DNA from 3 places in the Paenarthrobacter nicotinovorans genome. Region 2 is predicted to be linked to each of the others. Evidence: riboswitches for the same ligand, from Rfam matches in the RefSeq annotation. Region 2 holds a riboswitch; each other region holds the start of a gene.

Region 1 (5,277 bases), 1.1 Mb from region 2:
TCCTCGCCGCCTCTGTGGGCACACCGTCGGGAATGACGAGGTTGTGCTGGTAGGACGCGGTGAGGATTGAACCGAGCACGGCTGTTCCCAGGAGGGAACCGAGTTCGTAACCGGTCTCGGAGATGGCCGAGGCCGCCCCTGATTTGTCTGCCGGCACGGACGCCAGGATGAGGTCGTTGGAGATGGTCTCCGCTGCACCCACGCCGACGGCCAGGACCGTCAGGGCTGACAGGAGGAACACCGGTCCGCTGCCGTGGTCACCCACGACGGCCACCAGGTAGCCTATGGCGCTCAGTGTCAGTCCGCCGGCCACCACGAAGCCGGGCCGTACTTTCTTGACCAGCGGTACTACGAGCAGGCCGGCGATGACGGTGGCCAGGAGGGCCGGGATCATGGCGATGCCGGCTTCCATGGGGGACTGCCCTTCGACCAGCTGCAGGTGCTGGGCAAAGAAGTAGATGAACCCCGTCATGGAAAACAGGGATAGCACGTTGGCCACGATGGCCGTGCTAAAGACCTTGTTCTTGAACAGGGAAACATCCAGCATGGGGCTTTCGATCCTTTGCTGGCGGCGGACGAACAGAATGCCCATCACCAGGCCAAAGCCCATGAAAGCAGCAGCTGACGCACCGAAGCCGTGGACCGCGAATTCCTTGATGCCGTAAACGAAGGGCGCCATGGTGACCACGGACAGGACAATGCTGGACACATCCACCCGGCCGGGGTTGGCGTCCTTGGACTCGGGAATGAGTACCCGGCCAAAGGCAAGGAGTGGCAGAAGCAGGAATGCTGCTACCAGGAAGACGGCGCCCCACCAGAAGTGCTCCACCAGCCAGCCGCCGAAGATGGGACCAAGGGCTGCGCCGCCGGAGAATCCGGCAGCCCATACAGCGATCGCGAGCCGACGGCGGTTGGGGTCGGTAAAGATGTTCCTTATCAAGGACAACGTGGATGGCATCAGCATGGCGCCGAAGACGCCGAGTGCAGCGCGTCCGGCAATAAGCCACTCCGCGGACGGAGCGAATGCCGTAGCAGCCGAAACCGCCGCGAAGCCTGTGCTGCCGATCAGAAGCAACCGGCGTCGTCCGATCCGGTCACCAAGGTTGCCCATGGAGACCAGGAGCGCAGCGAGCACCAGCGGGTAGGCGTCAACGATCCACAGGAGCTGTATGCCGCCCACGTCCAGGGAGCGGGCGATTTCCGGCAGGGCAAAAGTGAGCGCGGTGTTATCGACGGCCACCAGCAGCACCGGGAACATCAGCAGTGCCAAGGCCGTCCAGTCGCGCCACGGTGCAGCCGGGCCCGTCAAGGGGGCGGCGGAACGGGGTGCTTGGGTTGAGGACGGCGAGAACATGCCTTTTACTGTACCGTCCAGACGGTATAGTTACAAATTCAACCCCCGCAATTCTTTAGGGAATGATGTACACATGCCACGAAAACCAGTTGCCCGGGACGCCGTCCTGGATGCCTACGAATCCCTCCTGATCGAGGTAGGGGAGCGGGCCGCTACCCTGGATGCCGTCGCCAAGAGGGCCGGTGTCTCCAAGGGCGGGCTGCTGTATCACTTCCCCAACAAGGAAGCCCTGATCAGCGCCTTGCTGGAACGCCTGGACGAGTTGGCGCAGGAGGACATTGAGCAGATGAAGGCCGCGCCGGACGGTTCGGCCGCCTACTTCATCCGGTCCTCCCTCTGGGCCGACACCCCCATGGACAGGGCCTTCGTTGCCGCCACCAGGCTCGCTGAAGTAGCCCATGAGGAAACGCGGCGGCGCTTCGCAGGAATCCAGCAGCAGTGGCTTGATGTCCTGGCCGAAGACGTAGGACCGGAGATCGCCAAGGCCGTCAGCTACATGGGCGACGGCCTTTATTTCAACGCGATGTTCGAGGGCGGGCAGGGGGCCGGCATCGCCGGTCGGGAGGCCGACGTCGAAATCCTGCTGGGGGTCCTGGACCGCCTGCGGAAGTGACTGCTCATCCATTTGCCGCAGGGCCTTGCACGTAGGACAATTAAGCCTTGTGGCGTGCCCAGCGTGGCGCCCACAGACAACTGAACATGCCTTTGATCTGCGGCGGGAGAGTCCTGCAGGCACGTGATGCAGGCGCCGTAGGAGCAAACCCTCCCCAGGAATCTCTCAGGCCCACGCACCGCCGCGGCGAGGCAACTCTGGAAAGCAGCAGGCACTCCACGCCATTGACGTGGGATGCTGTGCTCACCGACGGTGCAAGCGATTCGTTGTGCGGACAACACGCGGAAACTCTCAGGTCCAATACAGAGCGGGGAGGAACCCGAGCCGCTGTGGCGTACCCAAACGCCGCCCAAGTATTGGAGTTCCTTCGTGACGGTTAGTTCTGCCTCCACCACCTTCGTCGATCGGCATATCGGCGCCCGCCGCCAGGCCGACATTGAGACCATGCTCAAGTCCGTTGGCTACGACTCTGTTGACTCGCTGGTCGACACTGCCGTTCCGAACGACATCCGCCAGGACGTCGCCCTCACCTTGCAGAACGCGCTGAGCGAAGTCGAGGTCCTGGCCGAGCTGCGCAAGCTCGCCTCCAAGAACAAGACCGCGGTCCAGATGATCGGCCAGGGCTACTACGACACCATCACGCCGCCGGTCATCCGCCGCAACATCCTTGAGTCCCCGGCCTGGTACACCGCTTACACCCCGTACCAGCCTGAAATTTCGCAGGGCCGCCTTGAAGCACTCCTGAATTTCCAGACCATGGTCCAGGACCTCGTTGGCCTGCCTATCGCCAACGCCTCGCTGCTTGACGAAGCAACCGCCGTGGCCGAGGCCGTCCTCATGATGCGCCGCGCCAACAAGAACAAGGCCGTGCAGGACGGCAAGACTGTGCTCGACGCAGACTGCCTCCCGCAGACCATCGCCATCGTCAAGGGCCGTGCTGAAGCCCTCGGCTTCGAGGTTGAGGTTGCCGATCTTTCAGCCGGCCTTCCGGAAGGTGCCATCAACGGCGTCGTCCTCCAGCAGCCCGGTGTTTCCGGCCGCGTCTTCGACCACTCCGCCGTCATTGCCGAGGCCAAGGAACGCGGCGCACTGGTCACCGTTGCCGCCGACCTCCTTTCCCTGACGCTCATCACCCCTCCGGGTGAGCAGGGCGCTGACATCGCCGTGGGTTCCGCCCAGCGCCTGGGTGTCCCGCTCTTCTTCGGCGGCCCGCACGCGGCCTACATGGCCGTCCAGAAGGGTCTCGAGCGTTCCATGCCGGGCCGTCTGGTGGGCGTTTCCAAGGACGACGCCGGTGTCCCCGCCTACCGTCTGGCCCTGCAGACCCGCGAACAGCACATCCGCCGCGAGAAGGCCACGTCCAACATCTGCACCGCGCAGGCGCTGCTGGCCATCGTCGCTTCGATGTACGCCGTCTACCACGGCCCCGAAGGCCTGAAAGCGATCGCCGAGACCGCCCACAGCCACGCCCGCACGCTCGCAGCGTCCCTGAAGGCTGCCGGCGTCGAGGTCCTCCACGGTTCGTTCTTCGACACCCTCACGGTCCGCGTCCCGGGCAAGGCAGCAGAGATCGTCGCCGCCGCCGAGGCCAAGGGCATCAACCTGCGCGGCATCGATGCCGACACTGTTGGCATCTCCGTTGATGAGACGACTACGTCCGACATCGTCGGCCGCCTGCTCGATGTCTTTGGCGCTTCGGTCACCGATGCCGCCGAGGACTTTGCCCTGGAGGCTTCCGTTGAGCGCACCAGCGCATTCATGCAGCACCCGGTGTTCAACACCCACCGCTCCGAAACCCAGCTCCTGCGCTACATCCGCAAGCTCTCTGACCGCGACCTCGCGCTGGACCGCACCATGATCCCGCTCGGTTCCTGCACCATGAAGCTCAACGCCACTGCCGAGATGGAAGCCATTTCCTGGCCGGAGTTCGCCTCCATCCACCCGTTCGCTCCGGATTCCCAGACCGAGGGCTGGCGTGAGCTCATCAGCGACCTCGAAGCCCAGCTGACCGAAATCACCGGCTACGACCAAGTCTCCATCCAGCCCAACGCCGGTTCCCAGGGCGAGCTCGCAGGCCTGCTGGCCATCCGCGGCTACCACCTGTCCAACGGCGATGACCAGCGCAACGTCTGCCTCATCCCGGCGTCCGCGCACGGCACGAACGCTGCCTCGGCAGTGCTGGCCGGCATGAAGGTCGTGGTGGTGGCCACCGCTCCTGATGGCACCATCGACCACGTTGACCTGAAGGCCAAGATCGAAGCCCACCGCGACGCCCTTTCGGCCATCATGATCACCTACCCGTCCACGCACGGCGTGTACGACGCCGACGTCCGCGAAGTCTGCGATGCCATCCACGAGGCCGGCGGCCAGGTTTACATCGACGGCGCCAACCTCAACGCACTTGTGGGATTGGCCCAGCCGGGCAAGTTCGGCGGCGACGTCTCGCACCTGAACCTGCACAAGACCTTCTGCATCCCGCACGGCGGCGGCGGACCGGGCGTTGGCCCGGTTGCTGCCAAGGCACACCTGGCGCCGTTCATGCCCGGTGACGCGGCATCCTGGACCGAAGGCAACGATGTCCCGATTTCGGCATCCCGCTTCGGTTCGGCCGGTGTCCTCCCGATCTCCTGGGCGTACGTGAAGCTCATGGGTGGCCAGGGCCTGACCGAAGCCACCAAGTCCGCGCTGCTGGCTGCGAACTACATCGCATCGCGCCTCAACGAGCACTTCCCGGTGCTCTACACGGGTGAAGGCGGACTCGTGGCCCACGAGTGCATCCTGGACCTGCGTGAACTGACCGCGAAGACCGGCGTCACGGCCGAGGATGTGGCCAAGCGTCTCATCGACTTCGGCTTCCACGCCCCCACCCTGGCCTTCCCGGTTGCGGGTACCTTGATGGTGGAGCCCACCGAGTCCGAGGACCTCGTGGAGATTGACCGCTTCATCGAAGCCATGATCACCATCCGCAAGGAAATCGACCAGGTGGCCCACGGCGACTTCTCCGTGCAGGATTCCCCGCTTCGCCGGGCGCCCCACACGGCTGCCGCCGTCGTAACTTCTGATTGGGACCGCGCGTACCCGCGCGAGCAGGCCGCCTTCCCGGTCCACCACCTCAAGCAGGACAAGTACTTCCCGCCCGTTGGCCGCATTGACGGTGCCGCGGGCGACCGCAACCTGGTCTGCTCCTGCCCACCGATCGAAGACTTCGAAAACTAAGGACTCGTCATGACTGAGAACTACACAGCCCTTTACGAAGAACACAAGAAACTTGGCGCGTCGTTCACCGACTTCGGTGGCTGGCAGATGCCGC
Region 2 (5,277 bases):
GTACAGCGGCTGGCGACCGAGTTGGACGCGGACCTGTTCGTCGTGGATCGCCGCTGCCTCCATCCCTGGCACCCCGATGGGAAGGCACTCCCGGAGTTCCTCGCTGATGCCTGGGCGCCGTCGTCGGGGCAGGTGACCCCTGCCGGGAAGAACTTCCAGTGGCACCGTGTTCGGGGCAGGCACGTCCTGACCATGGATATCCCCACCCACGCGAATGCGCTTTTGGTGGTGCTGCCCAACAGCGAACCGCACCCGGACGCCGTCGTGCTCCTGCACGCCGCAACCGTGCTGGGACTGCAGCTTTCGCGCATCGTCCTATCTTTGGAAGGCCGCCACCGCCTGGCCGGCGAGTTCCTGCTCCAGGCCTTCGACGGCAGGCTCGGCACGGCGGACATGGAAAGCAGGCTGGCAGCTTTCGAGGTTCCGGCACAGGGCTTCGTGGTCGCCTCGATCTCAGCCGACGACGGCGACCGGCTGGCGAACGTCCACATCGAACTGTGGCGGCACGGGGTTGCGTCGGCGTCGTTGAAGCGGAACAACAGGTTCCATGTGGTGGTCCCGGCGGACACGGCAGAAGAAGTTCTGGTCCATTGCGCCGGTGTGGATGCCGCGATCGGGATAAGTGCGCCGGCAGCCGTTGCGAATATCCAACGCGCGTTGCAGGAATCCCTCTGGGCGCTCGGTTCGGCCCGGGCCAACAAGCTGGGTTTGGCCCGTTATGCCCAGGGCCCGTCCTGGTTGGGCCTGACCGGGGTTGAGGAGGGAACGGCTCTGGTCCGGCGGTTGTTGGGTCCGGTTTTCGACTACGAGCAGAGCCAGGAAGGCGATCTCATTGTCACGTTGCGGACGTATTTGGACTCGCAGCGGTCCTGGCAAAAGACGGCGGCAACCCTGTTCACGCACCGGCAAACCATCATCTACCGGATCCGGAAAATCGGTGAGCTGACGGGCCTGGACATGGGTGAAACCTCCACGGTGGCCCAGCTCTGGTTCGCCCTTCAGATCCACGAGGCCATGCACGGGTAGGGGCCGCTTGCTTGCACTTTTGCGAAACCCCACGCTATGGTGTGAAGCGTGTCACTCGCGTGACACAACGCTTTTGATCTGCGGCGGGAGAGTCCTGCCGGTACATCCAGTCAGGCGCCGTAGGAGCAAATCCTCCCCAGGAATCTCTCAGGCCCATGTACCGCCGCGGTTAGGCAACTCTGGAAAGCAGTTCGGGTAACCGGGCTCACCGACGGTGCAAGCAGGCAACCATTCCTGCGGAATCTCTCAGGTCCAATACAGAGCGGGGAGGAACCCACATCATCGTGGCGCTCAGTGGGCGCCTGAATCATGGAGTTCCTCTTGACTGTTCAATCAACCCCCACCGCTTTCGCGGACCGGCACATCGGCGCCCGGCGCCAGGCCGACGTTGACACCATGCTCAAGGCCATCGGCTACGACTCTGTCGACGGCCTGGTGGACGTAGCCGTCCCCGATTCCATCCGCCAGGACACGGCCCTGAAACTGCAGGATGCCCTCACCGAGGTGCAGGTCCTCGCCGAACTGCGGAAGCTCGCATCCAAGAACAAGACCGCGGTCCAGATGATCGGCCAGGGCTACTACGACACCGTCACGCCCCCGGTCATCCGCCGCAACATCCTGGAAGCTCCCGCGTGGTACACGGCCTACACGCCGTACCAGCCGGAAATTTCCCAGGGCCGCCTTGAAGCGCTCCTCAACTTCCAGACCATGGTGCAGGATCTCACCGGCCTTCCCGTGGCGAACGCTTCCCTGCTGGATGAAGCCACCGCGGTGGCCGAGGCCGTGTTGCTGATGCGCCGGGCCAACAAGAACAAGACGGCCAAGGATGGCAAGACTGTTTTGGACGCCGACCTCCTTCCGCAGACCATCGCCATCGTGAAGGGCCGTGCTGAGGCGCTGGGCTTCGAGGTGGAGGTCGCGGACCTCTCCGCCGGTCTGCCCGACGGCGACATCAACGGCGTCGTCCTCCAGCAGCCTGGTGCTTCAGGCCGGGTTTTCGACCATTCCGGCGTCATTTCCGAAGCGAAGGAACGCGGCGCACTGGTCACCGTGGCCGCGGATTTGCTGGCGCTCACCCTCATCACGCCCCCGGGCGAACAAGGTGCCGACGTCGCCGTCGGAACTGCGCAGCGCTTCGGTGTTCCGCTGTTCTTCGGCGGCCCGCACGCGGCCTACATGGCCGTGCGTGAAGGCATGGAGCGGACGCTCCCGGGCCGCATCGTCGGTGTCTCCAAGGACAACGCCGGCGTCCCCGCCTACCGCCTCGCGCTGCAGACCCGCGAGCAGCACATCCGCCGCGAAAAGGCCACCTCCAACATCTGCACGGCACAGGCATTGCTCGCGATCGTCGCTTCGATGTACGCCGTCTACCACGGCCCTGAAGGCCTGAAGGCGATCGCCGAAACCGTCCACGGCCACGCCCGCGTCCTTGCCACTGCACTGCAGAAGGCTGGCCGCGAGCTCGTCTCAGATTCCTTCTTCGACACCCTCACCGTCCGCGTCCCCGGCAAGGCGGACAAGGTCATCGCCGCCGCCGAAGCCCGCGGCATCAACCTGCGGATCATCGACGCCGACACCGTTGGGGTTTCGGTTGATGAAACCACGACGCCGGAAGTCCTCTCCGCGGTAGCCGTCGCCTTTGGTGCCGGTCCGGTGGGGGACGCCTCCGGGTTCGAACTGCCCGAATCCGTAGTCCGCACCTCTGATTTCCTACAGCACCCGGTGTTCAACACGCATCGTTCAGAGACGCAGCTGTTGCGCTATATCCGCAAGCTGTCCGATCGGGACCTCGCGCTGGACCGCACCATGATCCCGCTGGGCTCGTGCACCATGAAGCTCAACGCCACTGCCGAAATGGAAGCCATTTCCTGGCCGGAGTTCGCCTCGATCCACCCGTTCGCTCCGGACCACCAGACGGCCGGTTGGCGCGAACTGATCGAAGACCTGGAAGCCGACCTCACCGAGATCACCGGCTACGACCAGGTCTCCATCCAGCCGAACGCCGGCTCCCAGGGTGAGCTTGCCGGGCTCCTGGCGATCCGCGGCTACCACCTGTCCCGCGGCGATGAGCAGCGCAACGTGTGCCTCATCCCGGCCTCGGCCCACGGCACGAACGCTGCCTCCGCGGTGCTGGCCGGAATGAAGGTTGTCGTCGTGGCGGCGGCATCCGATGGCACGATCGACCACGACGACCTGAAGGCCAAGATCGAGGCCAACAAGGACGCGCTCTCCTGCATCATGATCACGTACCCGTCCACGCACGGTGTGTACGACGCCGACGTCCGCGAAGTCTGCGATGCGGTCCACGCAGCCGGTGGCCAGGTGTACGTTGACGGCGCCAACCTCAACGCGCTGGTTGGCTTGGCCCAGCCGGGCAAGTTCGGTGGCGATGTCTCGCACCTGAACCTGCACAAGACCTTCTGCATCCCGCACGGCGGTGGCGGTCCGGGCGTTGGCCCGGTCGCAGCCAAGGCACACCTGGCACCGTTCATGCCCGGCGACGCGAACAGTGATTCTGCCGAAGGCGGCGTCGCGATCTCGGCCTCCCGCTACGGTTCCGCCGGCGTCCTGCCGATCTCCTGGGCGTACGTGAAGCTCATGGGTGGCCAGGGTCTGACCGAAGCAACCAAGTCCGCGCTGCTGGCCGCGAACTATGTTGCCTCCAGGTTGGATGAGCACTTCCCGGTGCTCTACACAGGTGAAGGCGGACTTGTGGCTCACGAGTGCATCCTGGACCTCCGCGAGCTGACCGCGAAGACCGGCGTCACCGCTGAGGACGTAGCCAAGCGCCTCATCGACTTCGGCTTCCACGCCCCCACGCTGGCCTTCCCTGTGGCGGGAACCTTGATGGTGGAACCCACCGAGTCCGAGGACCTGGCCGAGATCGACCGCTTCATCGAAGCCATGATCACCATCCGTGCCGAAATCGAGCAGGTGGCCAACGGTGATTTCACTGTTGAGAAGTCGCCGCTGCGCAACGCGCCGCACACGGCTGCCGCCGTCGTCAGTTCCGATTGGGTCCGCGACTACCCGCGTGAGCAGGCCGCCTTCCCGGTCCACCACCTCAAGCAGGACAAGTACTTCCCGCCGGTAGGCCGCATTGACGGTGCCGCAGGCGACCGCAACCTGGTGTGCTCCTGCCCGCCCCTTACGGACTTCGAAAACTAAGGACTCCTGAGATGACTGAGAACTACACAGCCCTGTACGAGCAGCACAAAAAAGCCGGCGCTTCCTTCACGGATTTCGGCGGCTGGCAGATGCCCCTCAAGTACGAGTCCGAACTCGCCGAGCACCACGCGGTCCGCAACGCAGCCGGCCTGTTCGACCTCTCCCATATGGGCGAAGTCTGGGTCACCGGCCCCGACGCCGCAGCGTTCCTGGACTACGCCCTGGCGGGCAAGCTGTCCGCGATTGCGGTGGGCAAGGCCAAGTACTCGCTGATTTGCAACGCCGACGGCGGCATCATCGACGACCTCATCACGTACCGTCGCGCTGACGATAACTTCCTGGTGGTCCCCAATGCGGGCAACGCCAAGGTGGTTGCGGCGGCACTGAAGGAGCGGTCAGCCGGCTTCGACGTGCTGGTTGACGACGCCTCCGCCGAGACGTCTCTGATTGCCGTGCAGGGCCCAAACGCCGAGGCGATCCTGCTGAAACTGGTACCCGCCGAGCAGCGCTCCTTGGTGACGGAACTGAAGTACTACGCGGCGGTGGAGGTTTCCATCACGTTCGACGGCGGCACCCAGGACCTGCTGTTGGCCCGCACGGGTTACACCGGGGAAGATGGCTTCGAGATCTACATCCCGAACGTTGATGCCCCCGGTCTGTGGGAAGCGCTCCTGGAAGCAGGCGAAGGCCACGGACTCATCCCCGCCGGCCTTGCCGCCCGCGACTCCTTGCGCCTCGAAGCCGGAATGCCCCTCTACGGCAACGAACTCTCCCGCCACGTGAACGCCTACGCCGCAGGTCTTGGCCCGGTAGTTTCCCTGGCCAAGGAAAGCGACTTTGTTGGCAAGGAAGCACTCGCCGCGATCAAGGCTGCCGGTGTGGGATCCACCATCGGCCAGAAGCTCGTGGGCCTCAAGGGCACCGGCCGTCGTGCCGCCCGTGCGCACTACTCCGTTCTCAAGGACGGTTCCCTGATCGGTGAGGTGACCTCGGGCCAGCCAAGCCCGACGCTCGGTTACCCGGTGGCGTTGGCCTATGTCGACGTCGAACATTCAGCGGTTGGCACCATCGTGGACGTTGACC
Region 3 (5,277 bases), 960 kb from region 2:
CCCCGCCAAGCTGTACAGGATCGGCACCTTCAGCTTCCTGGCAACCGGCGGTGACAACTTCCGGGTCTTCAAGGAGGGCAGCAACACCAAGGACACCGGCCTGGTGGACCGTGATGCGTGGATCAAGTACCTGCGCGAACACAACCCGGTGTCCCCGGACTTCGGGCGCCGTTCGGTTGCCGTCGCCAACTCGACGGCGGCCCAGGTGAAGGCCGGTGAGCCCATCACCCTGGCTGTTTCCAAGCTGAACCTGACGTCGATCGGCAGCCCGGCCAACGCCTCGCTGAACGCCGTCTTCGTGGACAGCAAGGGCGCCGCTGTGGCGCTCGGTTCCGTGCCGGTGACGGCAGGCGCGGCAACGGTGAACCTCAAGGTTCCCGCGGCGGCAGCTGCAGGTACCGGCACCCTGGTGCTGACCGCCGTCGAAAGTGGAACGGTGGTGAAGGCTCTGATCACTGTGGCGGACAGCGGACCGCAACCGCCCCAGTGCACCCCACCCACCAAGCCGTCCAAGTGGTACGACATCGCGGGCTGGCTGCGGTATGCCTTCGCCTGGTTGGACTACCAGAAGTGCTTGAGGGGCTGACCACTCCCGGCAAAAGCAACATAAGCAGGGCCCTCCACGCAGCCAGCGTGAAGGGCCCTGCTTTTGCGTTCGGGAAGCCTACTTGGTGGCCGGCTCCGGCTCGGCCGTCCTCTCAGCATCCCGCTGCAATTCAGCCTGGAACTCCGCGTAGCGTGCCAGATGCGCGGGCCGGCGCCGAAGGATGATCCACGCGACCCCCAGAATCACAAACCACACGGGGGTGGCGAGCAAGGCAATCAGGGTGTCCGGCTGGGTGGTAAGGGCCCACAGCACGAAAGCGAAGAACGCGAACACCACCCAAACCATCACCACGCCACCGGGCATCTTGAACGCTGACGACTCGTGCAGGTGTGGCCGGCGCTTCCTGAAGGCAAGGTAGCTGGCCAGGATGATCGACCAAACGAACACGAAGCACACCGCGGACACTGTGGTCACCATGTCGAAGGCCTTGCCAACGTCCTGGCCGGCGTACATGAGCACGACGCCGGACAGCAGCAGGACGCAGGACAGGAACAGGGCGTTGCGGGGTACTTTGCGTCCGGAGAGGGCGCCAAACACCTTGGGCGCGTCGCCCTCCTGGGCGAGACCAAACACCATGCGGGACGTGGAATAGATGCCGGAGTTGGCAGAGGACATGGCCGATGTCAGCACCACGAGGTTGACGATGGTGGCCGCTGCGCCGAGGCCTGCCAGGGAAAACATCGCGATAAACGGGCTGTGGCCGGCGGCGAACTGCGTCCACGGTGTGACGGACATGAGGATGATGAGGGCACCGACGTAGAACAGCAGAACCCGGATGGGGATCGAGTTGATGGCCTTGGGGAGGTTCTTCTCCGGGTCCTTGGCTTCGGCAGCGGTGGTGCCCACCAGTTCGATGCCCACGAACGCGAACACGGCGATCTGGAAACCGGCCACGAAGCCCATGAACTCGTTCGGGAAGAAGCCGCCATGGCTCCACAGGTTGGAGAAACCGGCCGGACCGGCGTCGGACTCGAAGCCGCTGAAGATCATGAACAGGCCAACAATGATGAGCGCAGCGATGGCCACGATCTTGATGAGCGCGAACCAGAACTCCGTCTCACCGAAGGCCTTCACGGTGGCCAGGTTCAGGAGCAGGAGAATGCCGATGGTGATGAGTCCCGGAACCCACAAGGGCAGGGAAGGCCACAATTCCTTGGAGTAGCCGGCGATGGCGATCACGTCGGCGATCCCGGTAATGACCCAGCAGAACCAGTAGGTCCAGCCGGTGAAGAACCCGGCCCAAGGGCCCAGGAGGTCAGCGGCGAAATCGCTGAAGGACTTGTAGTTCAGGTTGCTGAGGAGCAGTTCGCCCATGGCACGCATGACGAAGAACAGCATGAAGCCGATGATCATGTACACAAAAATGACGGATGGGCCGGCTGCGGAAATGGTCTTTCCCGAGCCCATGAAAAGGCCGGTGCCAATCGCTCCACCGATGGCTATGAGCTGGATGTGGCGGTTGCTGAGCTGGCGTTCGAGATGGGGTGAACCGGCACTCGCGGAAGGATGAATCGTCAAAGGAACTCCGTCGTTCAGGCGGCACAAGGTGCCGCATTGATTCGGGTTCCTCCCCGCTCTGTACGTGGACCTGAGAGTTTCCGCGGGCATGGGCCTGCTTGCACCTTCGGTGAGTCCGGTATGGCCGGACTGCTTTCCAGAGTTGCCTCGCCGCGGCGGTACATGGGCCTGAGAGATTCCTGGGGAGGGTTTGCTCCTACGGCGCCTGACGGGATGTACCGGCAGGACTCTCCCGCCGCAGATCAAAAGCGCGCACACCCTTGCGGGTGATGCAGCTCACACAGTAACGAAGGCTGGCAGGCAACGCAAGCCTGTGACGGCTAGAGGCCCAGGATGCTGCGGGCGATCTCGTCAGCGTCCCGCAAGGTCCGCTGGCCGCTGGCATAGGCCCGCCCGGAGCGGGGACGGGCTTCGGCGGCAATGGCATTGCCCCACTGCGACGCGGACAACTGCAAGCCCAGAACGTACATGTTTTCCGTGATGGATCCGTTGGCGGCAAGGGGACGGTAAGGGTGCGGCTCAACGTCCAGGCCGGTGGTTTGCATGGGCGTCCCCTCCACACTCATCATGATCTTGGTCCGCACCAGGCCGTCGGCCATGAGCTGCTCGAGCAGCGGAGAAATGTTGATGCCCACCCTGTTGGCGGGTGACATCGCTTCGATCAGGGTGCGTGCTTCAGCGGGCCCCTCGTGGACCCAGGGTGACGCCGCCCGGAACACTTTTGCGCCACGATCGACGCTGAACTTGGGGTCCGGTCCCACAAAACTCACGACGCCGGCACGCGCCAAGGCGGCCAGCTGCTCCGAACGCAGCGCAGGAGGTCCGCTGGCCAACCCTTCGACAAACGACTCGAACCAGCCGCGCAGCCCTGCCAGCCAGGACTCGTCGGTGATGCCGCCGTCGGCTACAACGGTCTTGAGGATGGCACGGCCGGTGTGGAGCGCGCCGATGGCCATCTTCACGGGGTCCGATTCGCCCAGCGCCGAACGCCGCGCGTCGTCGTCCAGGTACGCGGTGATCGCAGCATCCAGGTCACGCCGTGACGCGAACGTCCGGCCCGCCAACGGCGCCGCGAGCCCGCGCAGGTTCAAACGCCGTGATGCCACCACATGCTTTTCAACCAGGACCTCCACGTCGCTTTCCCAGTTTGCCGTGGTGTGGGCATGCGGTTGGAGCGCGTCTTCGAGGTCGGCCAGGAACTGCGCCGGGTCCTTGATCGCGGCCGGCTGGGACCGGGCCAGCGTCGAATAATAGGCCCACAGCGCGTCCCGGTGCAGCAAGGGCCACAGGTCATGGTCGAAGCCGGGCTGGATGCCTGCGGCCCGGAACCGGTCCACTGCGTCCTCGGTCAGGTAGCGCATGGTGATGCTGCGCGGGTAATAGCCCTCCAAACCGGCTTTGGCCCGGTACGGCGTTCCCCTGCGTGACGCGGCGATGATCCTGGGCTCCCGGCCCGAGGCCCGGTACTCCAACACCCCGGCACCGGGCGCTCCGGCTTCAAGGAACTTGCCGCCGCGGCCTTCGGTCAGCTGACCCATCACATCAAAGAAGTTCAAGCCCATGCCGCGGACAAGAACCGGCTCATTGTCCGGCACAACCTGCCAGTCAACGTCGGCGGGCGGTGCCGGCGGGAAGTACAGCAGGCCCAACTCGTCAGCTGCGCGCTTGAATGATTTCTGCTCCGGATTCAGCCGTGATTCGATGTGACCCAGAGCCAGCACCACCGAATCGACGGTGAGCGTGCCGCCGTCGACCAGTTCGACGTCGAACATCCCGTCCACGGGCCGCGCCGCAACGGCGAGCGTTTCATGGAAGGTGACTTCCACGCCCTCGGGCTTCCGCTCCAGCAACCCGGCCAGGGTTTGGCGCAGGTACCGCCCGTACAGCGCACGGCTGGGGAAATCGTGGGACTCGAGCGTGGCCAGCTCTGCCTTTTCGGCGTCGTTCAGCCCGGCACCGTCGCGACGCCGGGCCTCGCGCCACTGGTCGAAGGAACCACCCGCCAACGGTGCCGCCAATCCGGAATCCTCGGGGATGAGGGTGGGATAGAACGACTGGGTGTTCATCAGGTAGAGGCGCGACTGTTCCGGCTGCCACACGTGTCCGGAGCCGGCGGGGTACGGATCCACCACATGGATCTGCAGGGTGGCGCCTCCAGCTCTCTTCGCAGCCCAATTCGCGAGCAACCGTTCGAGGACACTGGTGCCCCGAGGGCCCGCCCCCACAAGGGCAACACGGTTGATTTGGGATTTAGCCACGCTCCAGCCTAACTTCTGCGTGACTTGCTTACCGTCGAAGTGTGTTGCTTGGATGGGGCGATGACCACCACAGAAGCTGATCCGTCGCCACTTTCCGGGAATGACACCGCGCCGGCCTCCGGACCGCGCCACGCGGCGGAGTCCGCACCTGAGCCCACGGATGAAAACGCCTGGCTTGAGGACATCCACGGCGAAGAGCAGTTGGCCTGGGTCAGGGAACAGAACGCCCGCACCGAAGAGCTGCTCGAAGACGCCGATTACGCGGCGGTCGAGTCCGGCATCCTGGAAGTCCTGGACTCCACGGACCGGATCGCCATGGTCAACAAACGCGGCGATTTCTACTACAACTTCTGGAAGGACCAGGAGCACCCCAAGGGCCTTTGGCGCCGCACCACCTGGGAGAGCTACCTCACCGAGGATCCCGAGTGGGATGTACTGCTCGACGTCGATGCCCTTGCCGCTGCTGAAGGTGTTGAGTGGGTGTTCCACGGCGCCGGTTTCCTCCGTCCTTCGGACGGCGCAGAGTACCGCTTTGCCATGGTTTCGCTCTCCCCCGACGGGGGCGACGCCGACCGCCACCGCGAGTTCGACGTCGAAACGCGAACCTTCGTGGACCCGGCAGCAGGTGGCTTCGACATTCCCACAGCCAAAGGCAACATCAGCTGGTTGGATGCCGACACCCTTCTCGTGTCCAGCACAGCTGAAGGCTTGCCCGCCACGTCGTCCTCCTATGCACGGACCGGCGTCAAGCTTCGCCGCGGGCAGTCGCTCGCGGACGCTGAGCGCCTGTTCGAAATTCCGGAGAACCACATGCTGGCCATGGTGGCGCACGATTCCACGCCCGGTTTCGAGCGGACCTTCGCCGTTGACTACATCGACTTCTACAACCGCAGT

What was found. A riboswitch is a leader RNA that binds a small molecule or an ion and turns the genes downstream of it on or off. The one in region 2 is predicted to bind glycine.
Region 1: it holds a riboswitch for glycine, as region 2 does, so the genes downstream of both, gcvP (aminomethyl-transferring glycine dehydrogenase) here and gcvP (aminomethyl-transferring glycine dehydrogenase) in region 2, are expected to answer to the same signal.
Region 3: it holds a riboswitch for glycine, as region 2 does, so the genes downstream of both, cycA (D-serine/D-alanine/glycine transporter) here and gcvP (aminomethyl-transferring glycine dehydrogenase) in region 2, are expected to answer to the same signal.

What each region holds. Positions count from the first base shown of each region.
Region 1 is NZ_CP089293.1:920,922-926,198, forward strand. Features, by position in the region: gene JMY29_RS04455 (MFS transporter) at 1-1,354, opposite strand, end outside; gene JMY29_RS04460 (TetR/AcrR family transcriptional regulator) at 1,428-1,967, shown strand; glycine riboswitch at 2,061-2,158, shown strand; gene gcvP (aminomethyl-transferring glycine dehydrogenase) at 2,337-5,183, shown strand; gene gcvT (glycine cleavage system aminomethyltransferase GcvT) at 5,193-5,277, shown strand, end outside.
Region 2 is NZ_CP089293.1:4,125,653-4,130,929, reverse strand. Features, by position in the region: gene JMY29_RS19220 (PucR family transcriptional regulator) at 1-1,026, shown strand, start outside; glycine riboswitch at 1,101-1,199, shown strand; gene gcvP (aminomethyl-transferring glycine dehydrogenase) at 1,348-4,194, shown strand; gene gcvT (glycine cleavage system aminomethyltransferase GcvT) at 4,206-5,277, shown strand, end outside.
Region 3 is NZ_CP089293.1:765,636-770,912, reverse strand. Features, by position in the region: gene JMY29_RS03760 (ExeM/NucH family extracellular endonuclease) at 1-586, shown strand, start outside; gene cycA (D-serine/D-alanine/glycine transporter) at 665-2,125, opposite strand; glycine riboswitch at 2,272-2,370, opposite strand; gene JMY29_RS03750 (FAD/NAD(P)-binding protein) at 2,446-4,383, opposite strand; gene JMY29_RS03745 (prolyl oligopeptidase family serine peptidase) at 4,444-5,277, shown strand, end outside.